DNA from 2 places in the Pleionea sp. WD8-19 genome. Region 2 is predicted to be linked to the other one. Evidence: predicted binding sites of a transcription regulator. Region 2 holds the regulator's gene; the other holds the start of a gene.
The links. The regulator PhoB, encoded in region 2, activates phosphate uptake and scavenging genes when phosphate is short. The targets are predictions, from matches to a motif close to TGTCATANNNNTGTCANA.

Region 1 (16,733 bases), on a different contig from region 2:
GTGAAAAAGAACGCGAAGCTTGGCAAAGTTTATTACGCGTGCTCAGTCATGAGATAAATAACTCTTTGGCGCCGATCGCGACTTTTAGTCGCACCATGCTAAAAAAAATAGAACGGCCTAAGACAAATATTGATGTATCAGCATTTAAAGAAGGCCTATCGATTATTAAAGACCGTGCTGAGTCATTGCATCAATTCATTCAAAATTACAGTCAGCTTTCGCATTTACCTCAAATTAATAAGAAAGATTTTAATTGGCAAGAAAAATTTGAACAATTGATGACCTTATATCCAGACTGTCAACTAACCCAATGTTTCAGTGCGTCAGCCGTTCCAAAAATCATCAAAGCCGATCCACAACAAATAGAGCAAGTGTTTGTTAATTTGATTAAAAACGCAATTGAAGCCATGAACAGTTGTTCGGAAAAAGTGTTGGAACTGAACGCAAAACACGATAAAAGTGGATTACAAATAATACTTCGTGACCGAGGCCAAGGTATCGCGAACAAAGACAATATTTTCGTACCTTTTTACACAACCAAAGCACACGGCAGTGGTATTGGTTTAACCTTATGCCGACAAATATTGCTTAATCATGATGGCTATATCGAACTTCGAAATCGTGAAGATCGAAAGGGGGCAGAAGTCTTTATTTCTCTACCCGTTTAGATTTTTGTATCTCATAACTTTGCGATTTATTAACTGTTCTCTTGCCTCTAAAGATTATGCCAACATGCATATTCAAAAATTTCTACTGAGCACCTGTAGGAGCATTCTTTAGATGCGATACTTTCAATGACACATTAGTTAGCAAAAAATATCATGTTTTTGTTGATTGAAGTCGTTAAACTTCAAATACAAAGTCAAACAATTAATTTTTTATTGTGAAAAATCATTCTGAACTTGAGTCCATACTCTTATTCATCGATAAGCATCTTGATGAAGGTTTAACAGTAGACCAAATTGCGAAAACGACGGGCTATTCAATGTTTCACTTCCATCGTCGTTTTTCGACCCTAACAGGTATCAGTATTGGCACATACTTAAAGCGGTTGCGGATGAAGCGAGCGGCCTATCAACTGGCCTATCGCTCAAACCTGAAAGTTATCGATATCGCTTTACAGTGCGGCTTTGAGTCATCCGAGGCATTTTCGCGAGCGTTTAAATCTTTGACTGGTCAATCGCCTTCAGGCTTTCGGAAAAATGCAGATTGGTCGGAGTTTGAAAAGCAATATCAATCCGTAATAGAACTAAAACAACAACTTGGAAATACAATGAATCATTACTTTGATGTAAAAATTATTAGCTTTGAAGAAGTTATGGTTGCGACCTTAGAACATCGCGGATTACCAAAAAGCTTAGGCAACAGCATCGCTCGATTTATTGAATGGCGCAAAAAGAATCAATTGCCACCCAGTCGTAGTCGAACCTTTAATCTGGTGTATGATGATCCTGCTGAAACTCCAGATGAAGTGTACCGTTTTGATCTTTGTGCAGCCGTTCAACAACCGCTTAAAGATCCCGAATATGGTATTGTTACTAAAGTGATTCCGGCAGGTCGATGCGCAGTAATTCGCCATATAGGAAGCTCCGATACCATTGGAATGCCAGTACGGTATTTATATTCCGAATGGCTTGATAACTCGGGGGCGAAATTACGAGACTTTCCCCTGTTCTTTGAGCGAGTTAGCTTTTTTCCCGATGTAAAAGAAGCGGATATGATCACGGATATTTATTTGCCGATTGAATAACTGACATTTGGATGTATCTAGTTACTTCTCCTTGTGGCGGATAAAGAGAAGTAACCTTTTCCTTTATAAAGCGCTCTAAGTATTCTTTATGTTGTATCGTTGTATGTAGCGTTTCTTAAGCCTGACAGTGATGACAGTACCTATAGTTCCCGGCAGCAGCCAAGGTATGAGTTGTAATTGTCCCGGTAATAACTCGATCATAAAATGTCGACCTCCTACAGCAAAAAATGCGGTGTAAATGCCAATACCCGTGCCAATCATTCCTCCAAAATGTTCAATTATCCATTCGCGAGGTTTAACGTTTGCTTTGTAAATGTAATGAAGCATTGCGATAGCCGCGAATAGACCTACACCAGAAAAAATTTGCAATAAAATGCGGTTGTATTTGAGACCCAGATACCCAACAACAGTTGCTGTAAGTGCAAGGCAAAGAATGAGCCCACTGTGTGTCCAATGTCGTAATTTCGTACGGTCACTTTTATCTTTAAGCGCTAACGTGGCTTGGCGAACCGATGCGAGAATTAGCAGTGACAGTAAGAGTAAAAAGCTAGCGAGTACTCGTTGAGACTCTGATAAAGCAGAGGCCTGTTCGGCATTAAAAGCCCTTCCTGGAAACCGAATGGCGAGTGGGTCGTACAGAACCAGTGTGCACATAACAATACCGCTGATGCTTATGATTGTCATGGTCCATACGTATATTTGGCCAGAGTTGCGGTGAAAGCGATCTCCCTTCGGCGCTAAAATGGGTAACCAAAACACGATGAGTGCAATCGCGCCGAGAAATATATGAAGATACAGTGCGGATTGATGGATGACTAACATAGATAACACTCTCTATAACTTCACGAATGAATTAGCAGCTTATAAGGATTGAGTGATCGATTCGCGTGTCAGTAGTCACCTTTAGAAATCATGACTTTTGACCTATTGGCCCTCTGCTGAAGGTTTGTCATAATTTGATTTGTCATGGCACATATTTGTCGAAAATCAATCGGTTGGTAAGATGTCGATATTAAAAAAGTTCCTAAAATCTACGGATGTCGCTGATGCTGCTGCACTGGGAACCTGGGCAATTGTCTTTCTGGTTACGATATTTCTAACGCCTCGCAACTTTACACTGCTTGTCGTTATTGGATTATTTTTGGGGTACGGACTGTGCTTTGTTATCGCGACGCGGGACCCGTCGGTCTTTCAAATTCCGGAATATGGTCGCAGGTTATGTGTTGTAGGCATGTTACTGATTGCTTTTGGTATTGGCTATTTATTGACGTATGATTACTTGTCGATTCTTACCATTATATGGGCTGCCGTAGTCGCTTATTTTATGTCGATGACTCGTGCGGCTTTGTTGGCTTTTTGTGTGGTTATTGGTTGGTTTTCGATGTACAGCTTGTTACGCGACCAGTGGATGATTATTGAAGCACTGTTGTACGGTACTTTTCATATGTTTGCCTTATTACTTGCGGCTTCCAACAAACGAGAAATTGAAACGGCTGCAGAGTTGCTATCGAAAAATAGTCAACTGGAAGCCACGCAACATTTGCTGACGCAGGTATCGCGACAAACAGAACGTACTCGAATTGCTCGTGACTTACATGATTTATTAGGACATCATCTTACGGCGTTGACTATTAAACTTCAGGTTGCGGCTCGGCTTACAAGTGGTGAAGCAAATAAGCAGGTCGAAGAGTGTCACTCGATTGCAAAGTTGCTGTTAAATGATGTGCGCGATGCGGTAGATACTTTACGAGAAAATGAATCCATCGATTTTGAAAATGCATTAAAACTTCTAATTAGCAACGTACCGCGACTTCGTGTGCATTTAAATATGGACGATTCGTTGTCGATTGAAAATATACAGACCGCGCAAACGTTATTTCGATGTATTCAGGAAGCCATTACCAATTCGTTGCGCCACGGTCATGCTGAAAATCTCTGGATCACCATTGAGAAAAATAGCGATCAGGTAAAAGCCCATATTTATGATGACGGTAAAGTGAAAAGCAACTGGACAAAGGGAAATGGCATTCGAGGAATGGAGGAGCGGGTTGAAGCCTTGCGTGGTAATATTGAGTTGTCCTTAAAAGATGAGGCATTAAACTATGACATTGTGCTTCCGATTTAATTTGAGTGCTTTTTGATGAGCATAAACGTTATTCTGGTCGATGATCAAAAACTCATTCGAGATGGCATTAAAAGTCTTTTAAGTTTGAGTGAGCAGGTTGCCGTTGTTGCGGAATGTGCCAACGGTAGTGAATTGCTCGAAACGGTAAAGACGTGTAATGCAGATGTGATTTTGCTTGATTTATCCATGCCAAAATTGAATGGCATTGAAACACTCAAGGCGTTGCGTTTATTGAATATTTCGACTCCTGTTTTAATATTAACGACTTTTGACGATCACCAGCGGATACTCGAGTCGATACAGAGTGGCGCGAAAGGTTTTTTGCTGAAAGATGTATCATTGGAAACCTTAATTGACGCCATAGAAAAACTTCATCTAGGTGAGACTTTCTTTCAGCCGGCAATTACCGAAAATTTATTGAATCGAAAAAATTCACTGGTTTCTGAGTTTTCTGCCTCAGAAATAGTGGAACCTTTAACACCAAAAGAAATTGAAATTTTACGATTAATGGCCAGCGGATATTCTAATAAGGAAATTGCCGATGTACTGCATAAGTCAGAAGGCACTGTGAAAAATCATGTGTCGAATTTACTTGCGAAGTTAGGGGTTCGAGATCGCACTCGCGCCGTATTGTTAGCCATTGAAAAGGGAATTTTGAGTTGAACGATGAGTTACTGGCCTATGGACGGAATTTTCGGTACTCGACACTGGTAATAGGGCGCAACTGTTCTAAATTTTGTTGGTTATAGGGTTGCGCTTGACGACGCAATGATAAATCATCAACGATAGTCTGCTTTTCAACGTCATTAAGTTTATTCCAGCCCGCAATTTCACGCATGTGTCGATAGCAGCCAACACAAATATCTTGCGTATTCAGTTTGCAGGTTGAACGGCAGGGAGTGCGTACTTTGTTCATAAGCGTTGCAGTAATTAAAAGGTGATTTTAAGTCCAACAGAAGGAAAAAACGAAATGCCCGTGTCTTCTTTAATCGTAAAGTGGGTTGGCGTATCGTCATCAGTCGCTTCGTAAAAATAACCGGAAACATTATCGCGGTTCAACGCGTTGAGTATATCAAACATTAATACCGCATCGGCACCCCAAAGTACAAATTCAAACTCCGCGCGTAGATCAAGCCGCGCGTAATAGGGCAATGTATTTGAATTTAAATCACCGTATTGCGGAATGTAACTGTCTGGATAATCGGGATTTTCTCGAATACCGATGATGGGTGTGTATCGTTGCCCGCTGCGGATGGATAATCGACCACCGATACGCCAACGATCATTCAGTTGGTATTGCAGCACGCCGTTAGCTATAAGTGGTGTTTCCAGATAATAGTCTTTTACTTCGCCGGTGCGTTCGTTTTTACGTTCGGTGTGTGACCAACTGGCGGAAAACCAGCCGTACCAATCTTCGGTGCGATCTTTGCGAATTAACAGTTCTATTCCATATGCCTGACCACTCATTTCATTGGTGTAAAACAATGCCGCATCGGGCTCATCGGCACCGAGTGACAATGGTAATCGCTTCATATTTTTGTGATAAATTTGACTTACCCAACTCCAGCCGTTGTTAAGCTGATGTTCAATACCGAATTGAAGGTGTGTGGCTTGCGGTGATTTTAACCCGGGGTTTCCAATGGCGCGTAACATTTTATCGAGGTCTGGAAACTGATTGTACTTGCCACCTTGCAAAGAAATCACAAGGTTGTTGTTTGGTAACCATTCGATTTTCAATCTGGGTTGCCAGAAGCGTTCGCCGGTGTAATCGTTATAGTTATGATGTTTTCCGAGAGTAACGATCCAGGCGTCATCAATTTGCCAACGATCTTCAAGATACACATGTTGGTTATAGTTCCGTAATACGCTTTGATCCTGAATGCGTTCTTGTCGGTTATCACGACAATCGGGGTCGTGATCGGTACAAATTTCCGGTCGAAAATCGAAGGCATAACCATAGTCGTATTTGGCGTATTGTCCTCCGACAATGAGACGATGGTGTTGATGAATTTGCGATTGGAATCGAGTCTTAAGAAAGTAGGTTTCGGTATCGAAATTTAAAAATTGTCCATCACCAAAATGCCAGCGCACATCGTGATTATAAGCACCGATCGCTGCGCGAATATGGGCACCGTTCTCTAAGTAACGATCCCAAGTGAGGCCCTGATTATCGAACGTTTCTGAATAGGAAAGATCACCCACCAGATCGGGATCACTGATGGCTGCCGGTGCATCGTCGGTTACGTTTAATGCGGCATTATCGCTCGCTCCATTCAATGAAAGCGTTAGCGTATTGTAATGATTGAGTTCAATAAAATATTTGGCTTGATAATCGTCGGACTTGGGAGGATTGTAAATGCTTAACCCTTCTTCTTCGTCTTCATCGATATACAAGTGAATCAGCGAGTGGCGATAAGACAAATAAAAGGATTGGTCTTCAACGGTTTCTCCTTCTAAAAAAGCACCCGTGCGGATAAAACTGTAATCGAGTGTGGTGGTAATTGGTTGTTGGCGAGGTTCTCTTAAGACAATGTCAAAAATACCGCCGGTTGCGTCACCGTATTCCGCACGGAAGGCGGATGGGTAAAGTTTGAAGTCTTGCAAAATATTCTCATTGAATACGCTGTCGCCGAATAGGTGGAAAACATATCCCGCCGGAAAAAAGTCGATCAGATAGGTGTTTTCGTTTGGTGAGGACCCTCGAACTGCGGGTTCGCTACCACCGTCACCGCCAGAATAAACCACGCCTGGTAAAGTAAACACGGCTTGTAACGGATCACCCATGGCGCCTGGCGTTTTTAGTAATAGTTTGGTGTCTTCGGTGGGTTCGGTGGTATCGGCTCGACGTTTGCCTTCAACAACTATGACTTCTTCATGGATTGAGGACTTTTTCTGGGGAGTATTTTCTGCGAAGACAAGTTGCGCATTTAATACCAATGCAATGAATAGTTGGGGCGAAAGTCCTTTCACGATTAATGACCAAAAGCTGCAACATTGCCGTGATTATATCGAGAGTAACAGCAAGAAACGAGGGCTTAATGCAGAGTGCTTAAGCCCTCAAATGGATTTGAATTATCAACGCGAAAATGTACTAGTTCCAGCCTGTACGCTTTTTACGAGAAAAGCGGCCAATTAGTACTCCAATCAATGCTCCAGCAACAACCACAATCGCTCCTGCAAAAAAAACTTCCTGCTGAAAGCGATCGGCCATGCGTCGATTTTGTTGTTCGAGCGTTGTATTGCGCGTTTGCAGCTCACTGATTTGTTCCTGAAAAGTTTTGCTCTTTTCAACAATCTCATTGGCTGAAGTCAGTTTGGCATTAATCGTTTTTAATTGTTCAGCGTGTTGTGTTTTCAGTTGCTCTATTTGTTGAAGTGCATCGGCAAGTTTTTGCTGTGTCTCGGCCAGTCGAATGCGTGCACCTTTGGTATCGACAATAAACCGCTCCAGGGTCCAACCTTCTCGGCCGCGGTCGTCTCTCACCTTGATATAACCCTCTTGCGGTTCTTCATCCAGAACGGTGATAGCCGATCCTGCAGGAAGGTAATAGATGATTCGATATTCATTGGTCGCGCCACTGCGAACGGCTGTACTTAAGTTGTCGGTGACGTAAGCGGTTTTTTCTGCGACCGCCGAATGGCAGATGGCGATCAGTCCTATTAGTGCGCAAATGTGTTTAAGTTTCACAAAGTGCCCCCTTTATGCGTTGTTGCCGCATTGTAAGGCAATCGTTTGGCGCTGAATAGGGTAAGAAAAATAAAATAAGTTTCGAATTGCGAGTTTTGAGCGGCGAGTCAAAAATTGAAGGATGAGAAATTTTGGTGCCGGGAGATGTAGCATCTCCCGGGATCGCTTCGGCTAGAACATTTCTTATTTATGCTTTCTGATGGGTTACGCTTTGCTTCACCACATTCTACTTTAACGTTTTACAGAAAAATGCCCTTCAAGATGAAGAAGAAGATGACCGATAGGAAAGCACCTACCGGTAACGTGACCACCCAACTCACCACAATGGTTCGTACCACACCCAGGTTAAGCGCGGCGATACCACGAGCCATACCCACACCCAGTACCGCTCCGACCAACGTTTGAGTTGTGGAAATAGGCAGTCCGGTACCAGACGCGATAACGACTGTTGTTGCGGCTGCTAATTCAGCTGCGAAACCGCGACTGGGCGTTAAATGAGTAATACCTTTACCAATGGTGGCCATCACACGGCTACCAAACAGTGCTAGGCCAGCAACAATACCAATACCGCCTAACGGCAATATCCACCAGGCGAGAGTCGCTTTAGCCGTAAATGTACCTTCGTTGGAAACGACGCTGGCAACCGCAGCTAATGGGCCAATCGCGTTCGCCACATCATTAGAGCCGTGTGCAAAAGCCATACAGCAGGCGGTTACCACCATTAAGATTGCAAATATTTTTTCCACGTTGGTGAAATGCATTTCTTTGTCAGCATTGGGATCGATTTTTACGCGATTGATAAAGAAGGCGCCAACCAAGGCAACACCAACACCAATCAAGCCGGCATAAAGGTAAGCTTCGCCACTGGAAATCTCTAAAGTGCCCGATTTAACAATGTGTTTCAGACCTTTTTTAATGGTGACCAAAGCCAACACAAACCCGGCCAGAGCCATATAAATGGGAACGTATTTTTTTGCGTTCGCAACGGGGTGTTCGGTATCGAAAATCAGTTTTTGAGCACTCATAAAGATAAGATAAGCAATGATACCTGAGATGGCTGGTGTGACGATCCAACTGCCCACGATACCACCTACTTTGCCCCAGCTTACGGCATCCATTCCTACACCAACCACAGCAAAGCCGATGATCGCGCCAACAATAGAGTGAGTCGTCGACACTGGCCATCCCCGCGCTGAAGCAATCGCCAACCAGGTACCCGCGGCAAGCAAGGCAGAGATCATTCCCAGCACCAGGAGCTCGGGTTGAGCGACAAAAGGCTCTGAACTGATAATGCCTTTACGAATGGTGGAAGTCACTTCACCACCTGCCAGGTAAGCACCAGCAAATTCAAAAATGGCAGCAATAAAGATGGCTTGTTTAATGGTTAAGGCTTTTGAACCAACCGAAGTTCCCATGGCGTTTGCGACATCGTTCGCGCCAATACCCCAGGCCATAAAAAAGCCAACGATTGCGGCGAATATGAGTAATAATGTGCCGTAGTCGGAGAAAAATTCCATTGTATTACCTGCTTAATATTTCGAAATGTTGAATAGGTTTGTTGTTATTTTCGGGCGAGCATCAGCTCGAGCTCGGAACCAACGCGTTCGGCGCGATCGCCCAAATCGCCAATCCAGTCGATGATTTTATAGAGGAAAATCACGTTCACGGCAGGCAACTCGGACTCTACGGCAAACAACTCGCGGCGCAATTGGCGTTGCAACGTGTCGGTGTCGTTTTCGATTTCATCGAGCTTGGAGATCATTTGCTCAACCAATTGAGCTTCGCGACCCCGAAATCCGGTCTCTACCAGTTCGTCGAGTTCATGAATGGCTTTGTGAGCTTGCTCGGAGGCATCAATACACCGTTGTAAGTAGGCCATAAAGCTGGCTTGCAACCCTTCCGGGATTTCCATGTGACGTCCGGTCATGAGACCCGCGATGTCTTTGGCCTTATTTGCCAGTTTATCTTGCGCCGAAACCAGCCCCAACAGATCGGTACGCGCAACGGGTAGGAATATACCTTCGGGTAGTTTCAGGCGAATTTCTTTTTTCAGATCGTCGGCTTCATTTTCCAGTTGGCTGATTTTTTGTTGTAGCGCATCAACGGTATCCCAATTTTTGGCATAGATGGCTTCTAGGAAAGGTTTCAGTTCCGAAACGCATTGATGAACCTTGTCGATGTGGTCCTGCATCGGGCGGAACGGAGAAGCGGCAAACAGGTTGCTGATTAGATTCATGGCATTCTCGTTACATGTCGGTTACGAAATAATGAAGGTGGCGATTGTAGAGAGCTGACTATCACTTGTCCACTGTGTCCAATAAGTGTCATAAAAGTGACACATTTTTCAGACAGCGACCTTCCCGTTTTAAACACTGTGGCTGTCAAAATTATAGGTGACAGTCTAAATTTAGCTGGGTAAACTGACTTTTTTCCGCAAATCCAACGAATAGACTGCTGGATGGCTAACGAAATTGAAATAAAGCTAATCGCAGAACAACAAAAAGTGAAGTCACTGATCGATATTGGCTTTGATGACGTATCTGCCGTTGATCCCTGGCAATCCAGCGAACTTAAGAACACCTACTTCGATACGGCCGACTTCAAATTACGGGAACTGAAAATTGGTCTGCGTATTCGTGTCGACGATCAAAAGTTGATTCAAACGGTTAAATCATCCGGTACCGCTGTAGGTGGACTGCACGAACGTAACGAGTCGGAAGCCGAGTTAACCGAGTTTAAAATCGATATTGAAAAAGTTGACGATCCCTACCTGAAAATTTTACTGGAAGAAGCAGTCGCTGAAGGTGGTGAGTTGGAGCCGATATTCACCACTAATTTTACGCGACATAAAACGCGGCTGCATTTTGACGATGGTACCGAAGTCGAGCTGGCACTGGATATCGGAAACATTTATTACGAGGACGACTCAAGCCCGATATCCGAAGTGGAACTCGAACTCATTGCCGGTGATGCCAAACACCTGTTTAATCTCAGCCGCTTCCTGATTTTGGAGCACGGTTTTGCCATCAGTAATGCCAGTAAAGCACGACGCGGTTATGCTTTATGTTCTTCGTTGCCGGTGACTCACCGACGTATGAGTACCATAGAGCTTGCTCAAGGAACCGAAGCAGAAAAAGCGTTCGAAGTCATATGTTATTCTGGGCTGAAGCATTGGCAATACTATGAACAGTTTTTAGACTCTTCACTGGCACCTGATGCCATTATGCAAATGTATCGTGCGCTTTTATTTGTTCAACATGTGTATCAAGTGTTCGGCAGTTTGATCCCTCGACATGCCACAGCAGATCTTCGAGCGAACTGGGAGTGGATGTCGGAGTTTATGGATAAAATTGTCACCGTGGCTCGGGATCGTCAGCATTTACAACAAATGCTCAATGAAGAACTGGCGACAGAAGAACAGCTACAGTTAGCCATCGATAAAAATCAGGAAGCGTTAAGTCGAGCTGTTGAACAATTTAAAAAGGTACTGGCATCTCCGCGTTACAACTTAGTGATGCTAGGTATCTCGGAATGGTTGTTCTTTAAACAGTGGCGTTCGTTTATAAAGGAAAATGAACTGGAGCGATTGCAGGGGCCGATTATCGAATTTGCATCGGCGCAATTGGAACATACTTTACGAGAGTTGAAACGAGAACTGGGACCCAAAATACAATTGGATGCTGAAGGTTATATTGCCCATATTTCACGATTAAGGCGGGCTCTCGATTTGGGTCTGATTTTTGGTGGCTTGTTTGATTCAAAAAAAAGACAAAAATATCGACAACCTTGGTTGGATTTATTAGCCGGTACACGTGAGATCGTATTCAATTTGTATGTTGCTAATATTTTTCAACAGTACGAAATAAAAACCGAAAAAGAGTTGTCTCGCTGGTTAGACAATCGTATGGAGTCTGTGATGGAGGCGATGGAGCAAACTCGTAAAGCCATGTTTAAAGCAAAGCCTTATTGGTTAAGGTAAGTGAATCGTTACATTTCATGTTCTTTTATTGATGCGCGTTAAATTATACAACGATTGTCATCGTGTTACTTCGGTGGCAGCGAAACACATTGAACCTCCATTAAATCGCTAAAAACAATACACTCTGAGCTAGCGAAGAGAAACAACCGGAATATTTGTATCTATCATGTCAACAAATTGGGTCGTATTAAAGTTTGGTGGTAGCAGCGTTGCAGAAGCTAAGCATTGGCAAACCATTCGAAATCAATTGAAGTTTCATTTACAACAAAATGAACGACCATTTTTAGTGTTGTCTGCGTTAAAGAATGTTTCTAATTTGTTGGAAGCGTTACTTCATCAAGCGGTGGCGGGTGTTTACCAAGTGGCCATCGAACATTTGAAAGAGCATCATCTTGGTTTTGCGTCCCAGTTAGGTTTGAATTTGCAACAAGAATTGCAGCCGTGGTTTCAGCAGCTTTCCGATACCTGTGAAGCAATACATTATGAGCAATGCATCAGTCCGCTACGGCATGCTCAGGTTGTGTCTGTAGGGGAATTACTATCGTCAACGATAGGTTTTCATTATTTAAAGCAACAAGATATCGATTGTGATTGGTTGGATTCGCGTACGTTATTGCGAGCGAACGACCGTTTAATGAGTGACACTTGGCATCATTACACCAGTAATTGTTGTGATTACACACAAGGTGAAACGATAAAAAAACAATTAGAACACAGTGCGCCAGCACTGGTTGCTCAAGGTTTTATTGCGGGTGATAAAAATGGCGATACAGTGTTATTGGGCCGAGAAGGATCAGACACTTCTGCAGCGTATTTTGGTGCTTTGTTGGATGCAAAGCGCGTAGAAATTTGGACTGACGTACCAGGGGTTTTCAGTTTTAATCCGCGCCTTATTCCTCAAGCCGTGCAATTACCGCAATTAAGTTACCATCAAGCACAGCAATTAGCGCAATCTGGTGCTAAGGTGTTACACCCACGTGCACTAGAGCCTGTTGCCAAAAAACAGATCCCCATTTACGTGAGGTCCACTAGTTTACCGAAACATCAAGGCTCATGCATTTCACAACAAGTCGCTAATATTAGTGGGTGTATGGCGATGGCGAGCGAATCGGGGTTAATTCGAGTGCGTTTACTTTCTGGGAATGCGAATGACTGTTTACAACAGTTTGCTCAATTGGGTTTTGACTTACACGCAGAAAGTGAACAACAATGGCTGTTTCGTTATGTGAACAGTGATCAAGAACAACCCGATACTGAACAACTGCAGCTGCAATTAAACAACTTTGAACTCAATATTGTCGAACACCTCGCCTCGATCACCTTAATAGGAAATGAATACAGTGGTGACTGGCAATCATCACTTCTTAATTGGATTAAACAAGAGTCAATAGCATTGGAATCTTTTGCCGAATCGATTTCGGCATGCACCTTTGTGTGTCACCAATCGGATGTGGATGAGTTGTGTCGGCGGTTGCACTACCATGTGATCGAACAGCACCCACAAAAGGAAAAGTTTGGTGATTCCTGGTTAGCGTTTATTGAATAAATTCCCGCAGTCAACTCTTATACACTCCTCTTTTTTGTAATAAAAGCATGACAATGCGTTCATAAAAGTGACTTTTATAAGCGATAAAGTAGTACCTGAACGAAGGCAAACGATGCTCTATGGAAGTTTCAAATCTTGTATTTGATAATTGAGCATTGATATTGTCGAAGGTTTAATTTGGGGGCCTGCTTTTCTTGTATCGGGATGGGTTTTAGAGTCAATCGCCGTAAAAATACAATTCAACTAAAGCAAGGAAATTGGTGAACGCACTGTTAATTGGAAGCAAGAAAGTGCTTAAGGAGAAGCCGAAACGGGCGTTTCGTATGGAAGCTCTTTATGGGATTAAACTTGAGGGTATGGATGCCCTATTTTGATTTTATCTCTTTCCAGATTAATCTTCCCGTAGTCTCGCATCCAGTTGGTCAACGATTTCACACCAATCGGAATCTTGTTCTATTGCTTCTTTTAAAAACGCTTTTTGAGCGTCGTTCCAAAAATTAGCACCGGACAAAGTTTCGTTGTCTTGCAGTCGATGCGATCGTAAAAAACTTTCAATTGCATTTTTATCTTCGGGCAATCCCAATTGAGTAAACAGTTCTTTCATGGGGTGAAAAGGTTGTTCCATAAGGTATCACCTAAGTATTTGTTGTGTAACGAAGAATGCTTTAAGTATAGAAGAATCCTTTTGAGGATAATATTCTTTTTGAGGATAAAGAAACTAATTTTTAATAGCATGTAATTATATAAGCAATGTAAAACTTGAACGAATTCCTGTTTCGATAAGTGATATTGCGTTAAGGTGCTATTTAAGGCGTTTTTATGGTTAAACATTACGAAGGTGATACGTTATGAAAATGATGAACTCTCTTTTACTGCTCAGTCTTATTTTTTCAGGAGGTTTGGCTGCAGGTGATAATAATAAGAAAAATAAAAAAGATAAGGGACTGCCACCTGGGTTACAGAAAAAACTGGAACGTGGTGGTGAGTTGCCTCCAGGTTGGCAAAAAAAGTTAAAAGTTGGTGAACGTTTGGATGATGATATTTATGTTCAAGGACAAGTGGTTGTTCCTTTAGGACGTGATGGACACTTAACCATTAGAGTCGACTCTACCTTAATAAAGCTGCATGAAAGCACTCGAAAAATATTAGAGATCATTCACCCCTAATGGGAACTAGTCGATCAAGCGATTTTCAGTTCCCTCTCCCGGAGTGATAAATAGTATTTTACTATATTTTGTTGTTTTCGCTGTATGCCAAACACCCTTGGGAACAATCGCATAGTCACCAGGTTGAGATAAGTGAATAGAATGTTGTTTGTCATTCTGTTCGAGTAGGACGGTTGTTTCGCCTGATAACAAAATAATAACTTCATCGCCGGCGGGGTGCCTTTCCCAACTGGGCCAGTCACTGTTGAACTCGTAACATGAAATAAGCTCGCAGTTTTTGAATCCATCAAAATCCTGGTCGAGATCCTGGTAAATTGTTGGAGAAAGCGCGATGGGTAAGGCTTCTTTTTTCGCATTTAAGACAATAAATTCTTTCGCGATATTGGCGAATTGATTATTCATTTAAGTGTCCTATTTTATGGTGCGTTTAAACTCGAGAAAAACACCTCGTTCGGGTCCCCATGGGACCATCGGAATTCTTCCTCCTGAACTGTGATCGGGTGTAAATACTTGCTTATCAAACAGGTTTTTAACTCTTATATGAAATTCAGAATGTTTCGAAAAACGATGTAAGTACGCGATGTTTACAATGGTTTGCTCATCCACTTTGTAACGTGAGTCTTGCTGGTTTTGAGGGAGTTGATCGCCACCTCGCTCACTCCAGTAACGTGTCGAAATGCCAAATGAATGATTATTGGGCAAGTGCCAAAGTACGCCAAAATTGAATGTGTATCTCGGGATTAAATTTGCGGTAGGATCCTTTTCCAAAGTACGATTTCCTTGTCGGTTGTAAGTGAAATTGCTGTTAATGGATACTTGCTGCCACCGATTTTGATAGTCTAATTCGATTCCTTGTCGTTTAAAGCCAGGAAAGTTTTGTAAGAGAATGCCATTGCCTTGTGGGTTTGGACCTCTTGCAATCAACTTATCGGTTTCAAGTACATATAAATTGGCCGTCAATAATTGTGAGTTTTTTGAGTAACTGTAAGCCAAGTCCAGTGTTTTGATTTCTTCCGCTTTTAAGTTAGGGTTTCCAAAAATAAAGTTATTAATATTTAATTCGGTTTGAGAAATCGTTGGTGAATTAAAACCAACCGAATAAAGAAGCTTAAAAGAACCCGCCTCGGATAATTGGTATACGAGTCCCATACGAGGGGCCAGCCGGTATCCTGCTTTTTCATTATCGATGTAACGAGCACCTACAATTAACCTTAACGTTTCGTCTTGCCATTCAAGTTGAGAAATGATCGATTGCTCGTCAATTTTTGTCGGACTTGATTGTAAAAAGTAGGGGTTTCCTTCCAAGTCGGTACTGTAATAAAGACCGGCGCTTCGCTTTTCATACTCGAGTCCACTCAGTAAGCTGAGTCGATCATCGAGTGTCCAGGTTAACATTGCTCCTAATGTTCGTCGATAGTTGTCTCGATAAGGGTTGATGTAGGATTGTTTGCCTGTAAATGTTCGCAATACTTCGACCGAGTCACCATTGGGTAATTGTACGGTTTCGGTATTTTCCTCACTGAGAAAATTTTCGATGGTGAAGTCGAGAAAGAACACGTTGTCTCGGTAGTAAATATCCCAATCTAAGTTATCTTTATGGTCCTTATAATGGAGATCGAGTAAATAGCCTTCTTTGTCATAGATCGCGCGTTCGAAAATCACGGGTAATCCACCAAGTCCATGTTCTTCGCTTTGAAAATAATGAAAATTAGTATGGATGGTGTGGTATTGAAACCCGCCATTTAAAGTAAAAAACTGCTCTTTTTGATACTGAACACCTGAGTCAGGAAATGGCTCAAACTGGGGGTTGCCTTGCCCATCGCGTCCGACTTCTCGGTAACTCGTTGCGCGATTGCCCAGCAATAAGGTTTGTGGCCATTCAACGCGATAACCCTTGTGTTGTCGCTGTGCCGAACCGCCAAAATAAAAGTGTCCCCACTCGGTTTGTTGTTGCAAACTCGCGCTGTAGTTAAAGGTGCCAAAACTACCTGCCATTATGGTGTAGGCCGATTCATCGTTGTCTTTTTTCAAAACAATATTGATAACGCCGGCTGAGGCGTTCGTACCGTAGAGTACGGAGCCGGGACCTCGAATTACTTCAATGCGCTCAATTTGCTCCAAAGGCATTCCAAAAAGTGGAATGTCGGCATGCGAAGACATCCAATAAGGTGCACCGTCGAGAAGAAAGAGCACTTTTTGGTTAAAAGTTTCAAACAAACCACGGATCATAACCTGCGTTTGACCAGGATGACTTTTCTGTATCATTACGCCAGGAATGAAAGATAAAGCATCATCTAAAGTTGCGATGCCAATGGCTTTAAGCTGCTCAAGGTTAACTGACGTGACCACAGAAGGGGCTTGAGAAACAGATTCTTCTTTTTTCGAAGCAACCGTGATTTTGAGATTTAACAACTCGTCAATGGAGAGTCTATCCAGATCTTGGTATTCGCTGGCAGACAAAGGGGGAATTAACGCAAAT
Region 2 (16,733 bases):
CCGTTATCGGCAAAAGCTTGCGCAAATGCCTGACCGAATACCTGCTGAACCTGAACCCACATCATATCCGCTAACATATCAACATCAGCAACCACCAAGATATTCGAGTTTGATTTGGATGTTGCTAGATGTTGCTCCTGTTGACCTTCTGGAATCTTGTCTGAATACGCCGAATTAAAGACACCTTCAATGCGAGCTGCAATAACGTGTTGCTTATTTTCGGAACGAAAATCTTTTAACAACTCAGAAGGATCGGGCAAAAATTGAATACGAGATTTATCCACTAACATGGATTGTTCCGTTGTCGAAATGATTGGGTGTAAGGTCAGCGCATTTTTTTGCTCTCCATCTTTACCATCCGTATTGCTATTCAACAACTCAATCGCGCCGGCGCTGTGAACATTTATCGACTCAAGCCCCTGCCCCAGAAGCTCAGCTTCAGAAAGTTGTTGCTGCCCTAAAGACAATACCAAAGGATGTCGCATACGCTGGCCTCGCATATTCAAGTACATTGCCAGTTGACTGTCGGCAACGACTTTATCCATGGGTAAGTTGAATCCCCAGGCATTAAACAGGCTGTTTAAATCTTGTCCTGGAAAACTTTGCGGAAACGGATTTTGAGGGCCAGAAGGCTGACGATCGACAAAAGAGTTCGGATCAGTAAAGACAACCAGTTTACCACCGGACAATACATATTGATCGATGGCGTAGAGCGCTTCATCACTCAATCCTTTCGGCTGTATCAATAACAACAAATCCAGATCCTCAGGGAGTTCCGTAAAATCCTTTTCCAGTGTTTTAACATCGAACAACTGCTCAATTTGTTGCATCACATACCAAGCTTGCTTCGGCTGACGCGCAATAGGATCAAATCCGCCATTTGCTGAAACACCATCTACCAAGCCCAGAACTGGCTGTTTACTTTGATTCAAGCGATAAATCAGACGACTGATGTCGTATTCCAAAAAAGCCTCTTTCTCAGGATGAAAATACGGCAGTAACTGTTTGTCATCGACACTGTTGGTCCCTGCCAGTCCAAAATAGATATCATCACCACTGGCGCTTTGACCTATTGCTTGCAATCCAAACTCGGAAGCCTTGTCTTCGTCTTCAGAGAACGGCTCCGGATCGATCACATGCAGTACCAGTTTTCCTTTCGATAAACTTTCGTACTCCTCCAATAACTCTCTCACGCGTTTTGCGTAATTTCGAATCGTTGGTTGCGACTCGCTGGCCCGTTCTGAGAAAAAATAATACAGATTGATGGGTTCATCCAGCGATTTTAAAATATTGCGAGTACCGTCACTCACACTATAAAGTTGCGTTTCGGTTAAATCGAACCTTACACCTTTAAACAATAATTGATTAATGGTAACCACCAATAAAAACAAACCAACAAGCGTTAGCAGCCCCAAACGAGAAAACAATTTATTCATTCGCTTTGCTCCTTAATTTGCTTTCTTCGCATCAATGATAATCACCGATGCGATTAATGAAAATGCAATAACGATGGCAAAATAAAACACATCGCGGAGGTCCAATACACCTTTAGATATGGCATCAAAGTGCGTTAAAAAGCTGAGCGATGCGATGGCATCGATTATCCATTGCGGCAACCAACCCGAAAAGAAGTCAAGTAACGCAGGGAAACCAATAAATAGAAAAACAAAGCTCACAACGAGCGACAAAATAAAAGCAATAACCTGATTCGACGTCGCGGCCGATATGCACATTCCAATGGCAAGATACGCACCGGCTAATAAAAAGCTTCCCAAATAGCCTGCGAATATAATTCCGTTGTCTGGCTCACCCAAATAATTCACGGTAAACCAAATAGGAAACGTGAGAAATAAAGCGAGGCCAGCCACCAACCAGGCCGCCAGAAACTTTGCCAATGCGACTTGTGATAATTTAATTGGCAAAGTGAGTAGCAGCTCAATCGTCCCAGACCGACGTTCATCCGCCCAGATACGCATAGCCAGTGCGGGCATTAAAAATAAATAAAGCCACGGATGAAAGCTGAAAAAAACATCCAATTCTGCTTGCCCGCGTTGATAAAACCCACCCAACTCAAAAGTAAATAGCCCGCACAACACTAAAAAGATAATGATAAAAACCAATGCCAGCGGTGTCGCAAAGTAACTTTTCACTTCACGCTTTAACAAGTGACCGATCATAAAATTATTCATGTTAAGCCCCTCGAGTGATTTGACGGAAAACATCATCCAGCTGTCCACTGGTTAACTGCAATCCGGAGTATTGAATTTGTTTTTCATTGAGTTTGGCAACCAGTGGAGCCAAAGCTTTGACGCCGTCACCTTTTATCAGCAGTTTGCGATCGCCATTTAAGTGTACCGACTCAACCCCTTCAATTTGTTTAACAAACTGGTAATCTTGAGCCGGATCCCAGTTCACACGTATAGCATTGTGTTCGTCAGATTGAGCAATGAGCTCTTCAGGTGTTCCATCAAATAATTTTTTCCCATGCGCAATAATCATGGCTCGGTTACAAACCGCGGAGACCTCTTCCAATATATGGGTAGAAATAATAATGATCTTGTCTTTCGCCATATTGCGAATCAGGTTACGCACTTGATGCTTTTGATTGGGGTCCAAACCATCGGTTGGTTCATCCATGATCAAAATTAAAGGATCATGAATAATCGCTTGAGCAATCCCAACCCGGCGCTTAAAACCTTTTGATAAAGTCTGAATCGGCTTGTAAATCACTTCTTGCAGCTCTACTTTACGGATCACATCGGCCAATCGCTCAATCAGCGCATCTCCGCTGTATCCTCGTACTTCGGCAATGAAATACAAAAAGTCATAGACCGTCATATCTTCGTAGGCAGGAGCACCTTCCGGCAAATAACCGATCAGCTGTTTACAGCGAACCGGATCCTGCTCAATATTATGACCATTGATTTCAATATTGCCGCCCGATGCAGAAAGAAACCCGGTTAGCATTTTCATTGTTGTGGATTTACCGGCGCCATTTGGACCAAGAAATCCTAAAATATCACCTTCTTTCACTTCGAAAGACAAATTTTCGACCGCACAAAAGTCGTCGAAGTAGCGAGTGAGTCCCGTTACCTTAATCATTTTATTTCTCCCGACTTTTAATATGTCACTGGAAGGCCAGCAGCTTATCGAACCCACTAGCCAAAAGGAAAGCTGAAATTATTAGGATTAATTTTGATTTTTCAAGAGGTAAATTTGTGAAATTTTTCCAGATTTTCAACGGTTTCCCTGCAGGCCACCGGTATGCCAAAGCAGCACTCGCTCACCAAGCGTCGTTCCGGTAGCATTGACAAGTCCTTTTAAAGCCATGCACATTTTAAGGGTATAAACCGGTTCCAGTGGCAGCGACCAAAATTGCTCCAGTTGGTGTTGTTCCATTTTCATGGTGTTATCGATTTTGCCAAAGCCCCGACCACAATAATCATGCACCAATTTTAGATTCTCAGGCCACTCAATCGATGAAACTTCAGATAAGTGGCGTAAGCTGGTTTCTAATGAACGAGCTCCTTTCAATACAACGACCCCTATCACTGGACAGCGCCAGCCTCTGCGTAACACACCGGCAGCAATTCCTAACGCGGTACAACCTGTGCCTACTGGAACCAATATGCTGTCCGGTTCAAATTCAAGCTCATCCACCGAATCCATCACACCGCGCAATCCAAACCTATCGCTGCCTCCTTCTGGTAACCAAAAGGCGTCCGGATCCATTACTTGCTGTAATGCTAAATTAGGTTGTTCCCGCAACAGCCGAAAGGTCAACTTGTCAATAAATCGGAGCTCTGTTCGCCAACCTTGAATATCGAACAACGTAGCAGCAAACGAGTCAGGTCTATGGCCTCGAATAAAAAAGATGGAGGGAATTTTGAGCTTATGGCACAAATAACTGAGCGCATGTAGGAAGTTAGAACGATTTCCCCCCATTGATACAACTCTGGAGGGAGGCGTATTCAACCATTCGTTGCTCCAATATAGGAGTTTTCGCGCTTTATTTCCGGATATTTGCGGGTGAATTAGATCATCTCGTTTAATCCAAAGCGCTACTGACGACGCCCAATCGGGAGAGTCAAGAGGCTGCAAGGGCGAAGGAAAGCAAAAATTAAGCGCATTTAAATTGCTCACGACAAGCGATAGAATTTAGAAAGTTGCGTTAGAAAGATTAGAAGAGCAAATAGGAATCAATGCCGCTACAGGTTAGCGACATCGGCCATGATTAACCAAGAAGTATCACGTTTACGTCGATCCACTCTCACACGTCGGTCCAGCCCGAAGTTACTGAGTAAGTTTTCCAGTCGGCGATTGTTATTGGTTCGACGTCGATCAATCCGACGTTCCGGTCCAATGTAGTAACGATCACCATTCGATTCTGCAAAATACGCAGCTGGTGTATCACTCATTGTCTTAGTAACCTCTTGTGAGAAAAGTCGCACCTTGAACAAAAAACATCCATATTCAGTCAAGATACTTGCATTTTAGTCTTACCTTTGAGAATTTCCAAAATTATCCACGATATTCGGCAAAATAATACGGATAACCGGGTAAGATTTTGATTAATATTTCACCATGTGATAAAAACGGCGGCGATTATGGCCTTTTTAGATAAAGTATGTCGATGTAAAAAAGTCACAATTTTGATGGCTCACGGTGCTGGTGCCGATGCAGACTCTGAATTTATGCGACAGATCAAGCAATTACTAGAGCACGATGATGTACAAGTTGTACGGTTTAATTTCCCTTATATGGCATTGAGTACTCAAGATGGCAAACGGCGTCCCCCCGATAGGATGCCCAAACTTTTGCAATGTTTTAGCGAAAACATTGAACAATTGGAGTGCAAAAACCTTTGGATTGGCGGCAAGTCTATGGGTGGAAGAGTAGCCACTATGTTACATCTGCACCCAAAGGTTATCGGTACTTTTGTACTAGGGTATCCTTTTCATCCACCAGGAAAACCCGACAAACTCAGAACGGAACACTTTAAGGACATGGTCAAACCCTGCTTGATTTTACAAGGCGAAAGAGACACATTTGGCAGTCGGCAGGAGGTCGCATCTTACCCGCTGCCTTCATCGGTTGATATCCGTTGGGTAAAAGATGGTGATCACAGCTTTAAGCCAAGAAAAGCCAGTGGCGTGACTCAAATCGAAAATATCACTTACGCCGCTCAATCAATCAGCGAGAAAATCTTTTCAACGTTACCGAACGATTAGAGCGTGTTTATCTATTATTTTTTACCCATTAATGCTTCAAGGTCCGTTTTCGTTAATTTAAGAATTCCTTCCGGATTTATAATTAAAAAAGGCTCACCCGTGGGTGAGCCTTTCGCCTCGCGAATCAAATTTCCGATATTACTTAATCAGTTCTAACAACTCTTCAACTTTGCTTGCAGGTAGCGGAATATAACCGTCTTTAACAACGATTTCTTGACCGGACTTGGAAAGAACCATTTTTACGAACTCGCGCTCTAGCGGCGATAACGGTTTGTTCGGGTTTTTATTTACATAAACATAAAGGTAGCGGCTTAAAGGAAATTTACCGTTCAAAGCATTTTCTGAAGTTGCTTCAACAAAAGCATCCCCTTCTTTTTTCGCCAGCGGAACTAAACGGACGCCTGAAGTTTTGTAACCGATACCTGAATAACCGATACCATTTTTAGACTGGCTAATGGCTTGAACCACAGCAGCAGAGCCCGGTTGCTCATTGACACTGTTTTTATAATCACCTTTACAAAGTGCTTTCTTTTTAAAATAACCGTAAGTACCAGAAACCGAGTTACGACCGTATAATTGAATGTCGCCCAAACCATTAATCCCTAACTGGTCCCACTTGGAAATATCTGCATCAGAGCGGCATTTACGAGTGGATGAAAAAATCGCATCGACCTGAGCAATGGTTAAACCTTGAATGGGATTGTCTTTATTTACGTAAACAGCCAAAGCATCAATCGCAACAGGAATAGCCAAAGGCTTGTATCCGTGTTTTTTTTCGAAAGCAGCGGTCTCTTTGCTCTTCATTTTGCGACTCATCGGTCCGAAATTCGATGTGCCTTGAGTCAATGCTGGAGGCGCAGTAGATGAGCCAGCAGCCTGAATTTGAATATTCACGTTTGGGTACATACGCTTGTATTCTTCAGCCCAAAAGGTCATCAGGTTAGCCAATGTGTCGGAACCTACTGACGACAAGTTGCCTGAAATACCGCTGGTTTTTGTATACTCAGGTAATTTAGGGTCAACTTTGGACTCGGCAATTACGTGAGAATTGGCTAAAGCAGCCGCCATACTGGCCGCAATTGCAACGTTTTTTAGCAATTTCATGATACTCTCCCAAAAATGTCTTTTATCCCCCGAATCAGGATGCAAGCATGATAGGCACCAAATGTTTCCTTTTTATGACACATCATGCAATTCTATTTTTAAAACCAAATCAGCTCGTTACAAGCCGTACTGGATTCACTGCAATATCAAAAATGGCCGCTTTTAGCCGATCAATTGACAGCATGGAAATAGCAATAAAAGCAACTTCCTTTGCCAACTTCACTTTCAACCTGTAAGCGCGAACCATGGCGTTCAAGAATGTGTTTTACAATGGCCAGACCAAGCCCGGTGCCACCAACTTCTCGATCACGACCATCATCTACGCGATAAAAGCGTTCGGTAAGCCGTGGTAAATGTATCGGATCAATCCCTGGCCCCGTATCGCTCACCGACATTTTCAAGCCTTTGTTATCCGTTTCCCATGCCACAACAATATCGCCGCCTACCGGCGTGTAACGTACCGCATTAAAAATAAGATTAGAGAAAGCGCTATGCAATTCTTTCTCGTTCCCTTTTACAGAGTATTCCGTTTCACATGTGAATTGAATATTGTGTTTTCCATCGCTTAATGCTCGCGCTTCTTCGCAAATATGTTTTAGTATTAAGTGAGGCTTTACTGCACTTTGTCGTATCGGCTCATCTCCCGATTCCAACTTAGATAACGTCAACAAATCATCCACCAATGAGCGCATACGCATCACTTGCTGCCCCATTTGATCGATAGGCCGATGAAAAAAACTGGGTAACTGCTCTTTAGAGTCGCTAAAAATCTCAACATAACCATTAACCACCGTTAATGGCGTGCGTAACTCATGAGAAACATTCGCCACAAAATCTTGACGCATTTTTTCCAGTTGATATAACCGGGTAACGTTGCGAATCATTAAAAGCCGTTGATTTCGATTGTAAGCGGTGAGTCTTAGCGACAGTTTGGTATCATCGTCGACTGGTGAGGTAATTTCGACCGGCAACACATAGTCTTGTTGTTCCAGATAATTGACAAACTTGGGGTTACGCAGCAGGTTGGTGATCCTTTGTCCCACATCTTGTTTTGAATTAAACCCTAATAGTGCCTCCGCTGACTTGTTAAACCAGACGATTTCACCAAACTCGCCTAGTACAACTGCACCGTCGGGCAGTGCAGCGGTTGAAGCTCGAAACTCACTTAAAATATTGGCCAAACGTTTACGCGATTTACGATTGCGTTTTTGCAGCAAGTAAATGCTATGAAAGATATCGCTCCAAATCCCTTCCGATTCCGGAGGGTACAAATTGCGCGAAGACGTAAGCCAGTGTTTCAGTCGATAAATTTGTCTTAAATGCCACCCCAGATACAACGCGGTAATGGCAAATAAAATTTCGCCGGTATAGCCGGTAAACAAACCTATGACTATACCAACCGCTGCGGTAAGCGAAACAAACCAGATTTCCACACCCCAATAGCGGAAACTTCGCATAATCAACTCTTTTCGAACCTACCGACTCGCACGACGCGACTAACCACGATGAGAAAAGCGATAGCCCGCTCCACGTACGGTTTGTATGTAATTTTCAATTCCAAATGGAGCCAAAGCTTTTCGTAAGCGACGTATATGAACATCAACGGTTCGCTCTTCAACAATCACTTGATGCCCCCACACCGAATCGAGCAATTGACTTCGCGTAAACACACGCTCTTGATGCTCCAAAAAAAACAACAGTAATTTGTATTCGGTGGGTCCCATTTTCACCGACTGACCATCAACAGTGACTCGGTGACTTGCGGTATCGAGGCGAAGACGTCCCGATTCAATCACTTTTTCAGAAGCGACACTGGGTTCAGTTCGACGTAAAACCGCTCTGATTCGAGCCATTAACTCTCGTGGAGAAAACGGCTTGATCACATAGTCATCCGCACCAGCATCCAGTCCTTTAATACGGTCGTCTTCTTCACCACGAGCTGTGAGCATGATCACGGGAACTTCCTTAAATAAAGTACTCTTTTTCACTTTTCGAGTCATCTCGATTCCGGAAGCACCTGGCAACATCCAGTCGACCAGTAACAGATCAGGAATGGTTTCTTCCTGTAACAACGATAACGCTTTTTCGGCAGTCCCCGCTTGTAACGTAGAATAGCCCGCCTGCTCCAACGAAAACACCAACATTTCACGTATGTCGCGTTCGTCTTCAACGACCATAATGGTTGCACTCATAACCTAACCTATTCTATAAAGTGTTTCGAATATTACTTCAACATGTTCTAACTTCGTATAAAATGTCAGAAAACACGATTCTTAAAATTACTCTTCGCGCCCTTTTGCTAACTCTTCCATTTCTTCTAAACTGACGTGACGCACGTCTTTACCTTCCACCAAATAAATGACGTACTCACAAATATTTCGTGCGTGATCGCCTATTCGTTCTAATGCACGCGCCGACCACATCACATCCAGTGCAGAAGAAATGCTTCTTGGATCTTCCATCATATAAGTGATCAATTGACGAGTTATCGCATTGTATTCTTCGTCGGCCGTTTTCTCCTTTTGCGCAACACTTAAAGCGGCTTGAGTGTCTAGGCGAGCAAACGCATCCAGCGCTTCATGCAACATGGTTTTTACATGGTTGCCTAAATGAATTACCGAGCCAAACTGCTTTTTAGACGGAATAGAGTCTTCCATCGACAATGCAATATGCTTCGCCATTCGAGCAATTTTCTCTGCCTCATCACCTACACGCTCTAGATCGGTAATCGTTTTAATAATGGCGACCACCAAACGCAAGTCACCTGCTGCCGGTTGACGCTTCGCTAAAATACGAGTGCATTCCTCATCAATGCTCACTTCATAAGCATTCACTTTTTGATCACGTTCAATGATCTCTTTCGATAACTCTGAATCCAGTGTAGATAAAGCTTCCATCGCCAGCTCAATTTGCTCTTCAACCATTCCGCCCATGGTCAAAACACGCTGGCGGACGTTTTCCAGCTCTTCATTAAACTGTCGAGATATGTGTTGCGTAAATTGGCTTTTATCCATCATTTTGAATTACTCGCTATTAGTTTCACTCGTTTGTCTGGAGAGCGTGATAACTATCTCTCTTCAATACTATGTCGTCTTAATTTAACCATACCGCCCGGTAATATAATCTTCGGTTTTCTTTTTACGAGGGTTAGTAAAAATCACATCGGTTTTATCAAATTCGACCAAGTCTCCCATGTACATAAAAGCGGTATAATCGGAAACACGTGCCGCTTGTTGCATGTTATGTGTAACGATGACAATGGTGTATTGGTCTTTCAAATCGTGGATCAATTCTTCAATTTTTAAAGTCGAGATGGGATCCAATGCCGAAGCAGGCTCATCCAAAAGCAAAACTTCCGGTTGTACAGCAATGGCGCGAGCAATTACCAGTCGCTGTTGTTGACCACCAGACATACCTAATGCATTGTCATCAAGACGGTCTTTCACCTCATCCCATAGTGCTGCACCTTTAAGCGCCCACTCAACCACTTCATCCAGAACGCTGCGTTTGTTGATCCCTTGTAAACGCAAACCATAGGCCACATTTTCATAAATGGACTTGGGAAACGGGTTGGGTTTTTGAAACACCATACCAACATTGCGTCTTAAATCCGCAACATTGACATCATGACCGTAAATGTTTTTGTCGTTTAATCGAATGGCACCTTCGGTACGCGCAATATCGACCAGATCGTTCATACGGTTAAAACAGCGTAATAAAGTCGATTTACCGCAACCACTGGGACCGATAAATGCCGTGACCTTCTTTTCCGGAATCTGCAAGTTAATATCGTAAAGCGCTTGTTTTTCACCGTAATACAAATTTAGCTGGTCTACTTCCAGTGCAATTTTTTCGCCTTTCAGCGCATTTAAATTAACACCATCCATCGTATCGTCTTTGTTCAAATCGAGTTTCAGTTCTGCAGTCATAGGTTCACCTATTTGAAAATCTTCACGCTTGCTCATATTCAATCGTCAATCCGTCATTTAATGTTCTAGCGACTTGTATTTTTCACGCAGTCGGTTACGGATTTTTATAGCGGTAATGTTGAGCAAAATGATTACCAATACCAATAAAAGTGCGGTTGCGTAAACCAGTGGCCGCGCCGCCTCTACGTTGGGACTCTGAAAGCCAACGTCATATATATGAAAGCCGAGGTGCATGAATTTACGCTCTAAATGAATAAAGGGCGCATTAGCATCGAGTGGTAAAGTTGGCGCTAGTTTCACAACCCCTACCAGCATTAGCGGTGCAACCTCACCCGCTGCGCGAGCAATCGCCAATATTAGACCGGTCATCATTGCCGGACTCGCCATTGGTAAAACAGTTCGCCACAGCGTTTCAATTTTTGTTGCACCAAGAGCCAAGCTGCCTTCACGGATTGATTTAGGAATTCGCGATAAACCTTCTTCCGTTGAAACAATAACAACGGGTAAAGTCAATAATGCTAAAGTGATTGAAGCCCACATCAACCCAGAGGTTCCGAACGTTGGTGCCGGCTTCGCTTCGGGATAAAACAGCTCGTCGATACTACCACCCAAAAAATACACAAAAAAGCCAAGCCCAAATACACCGTAAACGATGGAAGGAACACCAGCCAGATTATTGACAGCAATTCGGATCAAGCGCGTTAAAAACCCTTGTTTGGCGTATTCATGCAAATAAACCGCAGCAACAACACCAAAAGGTGTGACCATAATCGACATCAGTATTACCATCATTACGGTACCAAATATTGCGGGAAAGACACCGCCTTCAGTGTTAGCTTCTCGCGGCTCGTCAAATATAAACTCGCCTACTTTACTGAAGTAATGCCCAACTTTATCAAACCACCCCATCAAATTGGGTTGAAACGCCATCACAATATTAGCCGCACGAATACTCACCTGTTTACCATCGATGGTCCGAGCGCTTATTGTGTCGCGATTGGCTTGTTCGTATAAAGCGAACATTTTTGCTTGCAACACTTCAAAGTCAGCTTTAAGTTGCTTTTCCTGTGCCTCAATTTCTGCCAATGCTTCTGGCGAATCCTCACGGTTAAGTTGTAAACGGCGGCGCTCCAAACGGAGTTGTTCCAGCTCGTAGTTAATAGATCCGATATCGTCTTTTTCCAGCTCTTTAACTTCATCGTGAATTTTATTCGCTCGCTCGATCGCCAAAAACAGTGCGTTTTGAAGTTGCTCATTGTCATCGTTGTCAAAGTCTTTATTGTCAAAGCGGACACTTTCAATAAATCCATAAAAGTTACCCCATTCTCGACGTTCCAAAACCATTACGTCGTCTCGACGCGTTTCAGAGAGTAAGTTTTTTATTTTGATCCAACGAAAATCCAATCCATAGATATCACGATTGCCAACTTTTAACAGTAATTGTTTATACTCTTTCGGATCTTTGCCTTTGGGTAATTCTTCATCGTAGAGTTCGCCCATCGACAAAAGAGTACCGCCATCGGATTGCTTCGTTTCATACACCGTAACATCCGCGGGCCAAAAATGACTCAAGCCGCGCACAGCAATTAACAGCAATAAGCTCAATACCATAACCAGAGCGATAGCAATGGCACCAGCATTAAACCAGACCCAATGTTCACCCGATTTAAAAAATTTCTCTTTCATTTATTCAGCCTAACAATCTATGGGTTACAACGAGCCGTATTTTCTACGTAATCGATGACGAATATTTTCTGCCAGTGTATTAAACACAAAGGTAAAAACAAAAAGCACAAATCCTGCAAGGAAGAGCACTCGATAATGCGATGACCCTACTTCAGACTCCGGCATTTCTACGGCAATATTGGCGGATAAAGTGCGCATACCTTCAAAAATATTGGCTTCCATAATGGGTGTATTACCGGTGGCCATCAGCACGATCATCGTTTCACCAACGGCACGACCTAAACCTATCATCACGGCAGAAAAAATACCGGGACTCGCCGTAGGAAGCACCACTCGAACCAGCGTTTGCCATGGACTTGCACCCAACGCTAACGAACCACTGGTCAAATGCTTCGGTACGCTGAAAATCGCATCTTCAGCAATTGAAAATATGGTTGGAATCACCGCAAATCCCATAGCAATACCAACCACAAGTGAATTTCGTTGGTCATAATTAATGCCCAACGATTCAAGCCAGACACGCATATCACCATCAAACAATGCTTTTTCGACCGGATAGCTGAACGCCAAACAAGCCCAAGCAACTAATACAATAACAGGAATCAATAAGGCAGCTTGCCAACCATCAGGAATGTGTTGCTTTAAGCTTGAAGGTAAGAAGTGCCAAAATGCACCGAAACCAATAATAAACAGTGGCAATAAAATAAGAATTAAAAATACACCGGGAAGGTTTTCCTCCATCGCAGGAGCAAGCCAGAGCCCCGCAAGAAACCCCAGAATTACGGTCGGTAATGCCTCCATAATTTCCACCGCAGGCTTTACCATGGTGCGCATTTTTGGCGCCATAAAATACGCGGTAAAAATAGCACCACAAATGGCTAAGGGCATCGCAAATAACATGGCGTAAAATGCCGCTTTTAAGGTACCAAAGCTTAAAGGAATCAATGAGAACTTGGCTTCAAAGTCGGTATTCGATGCTGAAGATTGCCAAGTATATTGAGGTTCCGGATAACTCTCATACCATACCTTGCTCCAAAGTGCTGACCAAGACAAATCCGGATGTTCGTTATCTAATTGCCATGTTGAAAGATCGTTTCCATTAGTAATGACAATTCGGCTTGAACGTGGATTAATTACCATTTGAGACGATTCTTTTATGCCGTCTAACGATTCCAACAATAGTCTTCGATGAGATGTTGCATAAAAAACACCAATCTGGTTTTTCTTATCCAGTGCCAAGAATCCTTTGCGACGAATTTCTGGAACAATCGTTTTAACTGCCGCATCGCTGAACTCGAAGCTTCGAATATGAGTTAAACGATACGTATTCTTTTCATCGCGCACGGGAAACCATTGCGAAATATTCCCTTTGTCATCACCGAAAATTAATGACATCCCACCAAGTAAAAACTTGACTTCCGTTATCTTCGTCTGAGTCGGAACCAACGACAAACGCTCATTCGTGTGCAGCTCCTCATCTTCGTACCAATAACTTTGCATTTCCCCTGCTGAGTTGATGACATACAACCATTGACCCGCTTGATCGTGTAATAAATAGTCGATGCTAATATCACTATTTATGGATTGATTAGCGACTTCATCAAGAGTTAGTTCATCATCGAGAAATGACTGCTCAAAAAGAAAACGAACAAATCGAATTTCCTGCTCCTGATCAGCGGCAACGACGCTTAAAAATTCTTCACCTTTAGCCACAGACAAGGCAGCTATTGGTGCATTAAATAGTTCGATGCCATCTTCACCATAGGGGTATTCAACATCGGGCGTAATTTTTCGCTTGTCATCAGGGTAGCTGATTCGAAAGACCATTTTAGCCAACAGCACTCGCCCCGAAGAGAGCCCAAGTGCCAACAAGTTTTCTTCTCGATTGGCAAAATTGGCCTGCGTAACCCTTTCGCCTTCATTCAATTGAAGCTGATTTTGATCAACCGTTTTACCGGTAGTCGCATCGAAGAAGGATAATTTACCCGACTCTTCAAGTTTAAAACCGATTTCGCCGTACTCTTCCATTCCCCAGATAAGGCTGTCCTCAACCGAGTAAACGTACGAGGTTTCGGGAAGAATTTCGGCACTTTTAAAAATGGGAAAAACGACATACAACAAATAAAAGAAGATCATCACAACCGCAACAATAACGGAAACACCACCGAATGCGATGCCGTACTTGGCAGTTAAGTCTTTGATTTTTCTAAAAGTATGGTGTCCACTCTCAGTCTGATTATCGAGCAATTCGCGTACTCGATTTTTGACCGCATCGTAGTCGTTACTAATATCGTTCATGAGCTGCTTGCTTTGAGAAATATGGCGGATATTGTAAAAGTGGAACATGACAGTTATATGACAAACCGTCATACGTTTCCAGCCCATTCAAAAAATTACCCAACCTACTGATTTTACACAAGTTATTGAAAGCCTTCTGGGCCTATCGATGCTTTGGGTAATAATTGTGTGAATCTTCTGTCATAGGGCTGAAATATTCATGAAATATTACTTTTTGCGTTGTTAAATTAAGGCATCTCCATTTTTTCTCTATTATAATCACGACCTCCCGAGTCATAGATATCCAAAACATTGATATCATTACAATTGCAATACAATTGTCACAATAACCTTCTATGATAGCGGCCATCTGATTTTGAGTTTTACATAACTGGGAGTATTTGCATGAACTTTAATAAAAAAGTAGCTGCAGTAGCAGTGACAATAGCAACCTACGGGTTCACAGGCAGTGTATTGGCGGATGATGATGTGTCCGTTGATGTTTACGGGAAGTTGAATGTCACCTTTCAACAAACAGACGATGCCGACTTAGATGGTATGGAGCTTAAAAGTAATGCTTCACGTTTCGGAATTAAAGGTAAAGCCAAACTGTCCGATTCGCTAAAAGGTATTTATCAACTGGAATGGGAAGTCGACCCCGTTGATGAGAAAGATACAAAAGACAATCACATTAAATCACGTAATCAATTTGTTGGTCTAGCGGGTGGTTTTGGTGAGTTAATCGCAGGGCGATTCGATACACCTCTGAAAAAAGCTCAAGGTAAAGTCGACTTATTTAACGATTTAGAAGGCGATATTAAAAACATCTTCGTAGGTGAAAATCGGTCCGATAATATTTTTCAGTACACATCACCTAAATTTGCTGGTGGATTAAAAGTGAAATTGGCAATGTCTTCCAAAGGAAAAGGTAGCCCAGAAGAAACTCAACTCATCGATACCGATCATGATAACGATCCAAATACTCCAGATGTCGCGATTAAATACAATAACGAAATTACCGACGCAACATCGTTCTCACTTGAGTACGCTTCGGATAACTTATTCGTTGCACTGGCCCAAGACTCTGACGTTGACGGTGATCAAACTAAGACGACGCGCTTAACGACGCAATACAAGTTGGGCGGCTGGACGTTCGGTGCAATATTCAATGAGCACGACAATGGTACGATCGATGAAGAAGGTATACTCGTGAGTATCGCTTACAAAAGTGGCGATCATACTTTTAAATTCCAAACCGGTGAAAGTGATGAAAAATCAGTCGACAAAGAAATGACTTCGATTGGCTGGGATGTGAAACTGGGTAAGAAAACCAAAATCTTTACTTTTTACACCTCAAGCGACGACAAAGCGAAAAACGACTACTCATGGGTAGGCGTTGGAATTGAGCAAAAGTTTTAATCCAACGTTAGTTCATGATAAAAAAAGGGCAGCCAAAGCTGCCCTTTTTTCAGCTTTAAATAATATCTACAATTTAAACTCCACATAAGCCATCACTTGACGCCCTGGAATACGATAATCGAATGGAAATGGCCCTGTTTTCGCTAAAACACCATCTTCATCAAAAAGATTTCTTACTTCCAAAGTGGCATGTGCCGAATCGGTCAATGCGTAACTCGCTTTTCCATTAATCGTCAACCAACTATCAACTTTATTGCCACGATGAGTAACCAAATTAAAGTCTGTCGGTACGCACACAGCTAAAGGCAAGGAATTAGGATCCGGATCAATGTTCCCATCAAAGTCGCAATCTCCCGATAACAGCTCATTGTCGGAATCACGTCGTTCGACTTCGCCATGATAATGCGCATTAAACGACATGCTTAACTTATCCCAAAGAAAAGCTGCGCCAAAATTTATTTTTAACCCGGGTTCCCATTTAATATCATCCGCATGTTGTGAAAACTCTGGGTTATTATTCTCATCAAACGCCAACACTTTTTCATCCTGTCTCGTGACATATGAAATATTCGCGAACCAATTCCACTCGCCATAATTACCGATAAATTCAAACTCGTATCCTAAATTCTCAGTTGAATAAATATTAGTACTCAGGTTTTGATTCACCGTTGAATACGCAATTTGATTTTCAAACTCCGTTAAAAAGAGGTTGCTTCTTAGAACATGGTTTGCGTCCATCGTCCAATCCAATTGAAATTCTGTGGTTGTAATCAACTCAGGATCCAACTCAGCAATATTGGAGGCCAATGAAAAAGTGTGAGCACCTGCCATTTCAGTCGGCGTTGGCGCACGAAAAGCTTTACCCCACATCGCCTTAAAAACCAGGTTCTCATTCGCAGACCACACACCCGCAATTCTAGGGCTTACCTTCGATAAACTCTTATTTCTTTTCGGCTGCTCAGGGGTATAAACTTCTTTATAATTCACATCCAATTTATCCCAACGCACACCAGCGGTCAGTTCAATATCGCCAAGCCAGTTTCCGGTTGTTAGCTGAGCGTAAATGGCAGTATTTAAAATGGGCTCA

Region 1: a site for PhoB is predicted at 9,886-9,903, ahead of ACTUJY_RS01170 (TIGR00153 family protein). Genes of this name have one in related genera too.

What each region holds. Positions count from the first base shown of each region.
Region 1 is NZ_JBUZOU010000001.1:280,804-297,536, reverse strand. Features, by position in the region: gene ACTUJY_RS01215 (sensor histidine kinase) at 1-668, shown strand, start outside; gene ACTUJY_RS01210 (AraC family transcriptional regulator) at 884-1,750, shown strand; gene ACTUJY_RS01205 (DUF2306 domain-containing protein) at 1,826-2,572, opposite strand; gene ACTUJY_RS01200 (sensor histidine kinase) at 2,754-3,875, shown strand; gene ACTUJY_RS01195 (response regulator) at 3,891-4,538, shown strand; gene ACTUJY_RS01190 (DUF1289 domain-containing protein) at 4,555-4,791, opposite strand; gene ACTUJY_RS01185 (TonB-dependent receptor plug domain-containing protein) at 4,806-6,845, opposite strand; gene ACTUJY_RS01180 (TIGR04211 family SH3 domain-containing protein) at 6,967-7,563, opposite strand; gene ACTUJY_RS01175 (inorganic phosphate transporter) at 7,803-9,080, opposite strand; gene ACTUJY_RS01170 (TIGR00153 family protein) at 9,125-9,799, opposite strand; gene ACTUJY_RS01165 (CYTH and CHAD domain-containing protein) at 10,022-11,542, shown strand; gene ACTUJY_RS01160 (aspartate kinase) at 11,709-13,088, shown strand; gene ACTUJY_RS01155 (DUF2789 domain-containing protein) at 13,480-13,713, opposite strand; gene ACTUJY_RS01150 (hypothetical protein) at 13,937-14,254, shown strand; gene ACTUJY_RS01145 (cupin domain-containing protein) at 14,261-14,656, opposite strand; gene ACTUJY_RS01140 (TonB-dependent receptor plug domain-containing protein) at 14,666-16,733, opposite strand, start outside.
Region 2 is NZ_JBUZOU010000003.1:192,121-208,853, reverse strand. Features, by position in the region: gene ACTUJY_RS05210 (Gldg family protein) at 1-1,436, opposite strand, end outside; gene ACTUJY_RS05205 (ABC transporter permease) at 1,449-2,189, opposite strand; gene ACTUJY_RS05200 (ABC transporter ATP-binding protein) at 2,191-3,102, opposite strand; gene ACTUJY_RS05195 (1-aminocyclopropane-1-carboxylate deaminase/D-cysteine desulfhydrase) at 3,238-4,143, opposite strand; gene ACTUJY_RS05190 (hypothetical protein) at 4,209-4,418, opposite strand; gene ACTUJY_RS05185 (alpha/beta family hydrolase) at 4,608-5,231, shown strand; gene ACTUJY_RS05180 (PstS family phosphate ABC transporter substrate-binding protein) at 5,370-6,335, opposite strand; gene phoR (phosphate regulon sensor histidine kinase PhoR) at 6,506-7,792, opposite strand; gene phoB (phosphate regulon transcriptional regulator PhoB) at 7,832-8,527, opposite strand; gene phoU (phosphate signaling complex protein PhoU) at 8,615-9,352, opposite strand; gene pstB (phosphate ABC transporter ATP-binding protein PstB) at 9,434-10,222, opposite strand; gene pstA (phosphate ABC transporter permease PstA) at 10,322-11,950, opposite strand; gene ACTUJY_RS05150 (ABC transporter permease subunit) at 11,975-14,248, opposite strand; gene ACTUJY_RS05145 (porin) at 14,633-15,646, shown strand; gene ACTUJY_RS05140 (TonB-dependent receptor) at 15,713-16,733, opposite strand, start outside.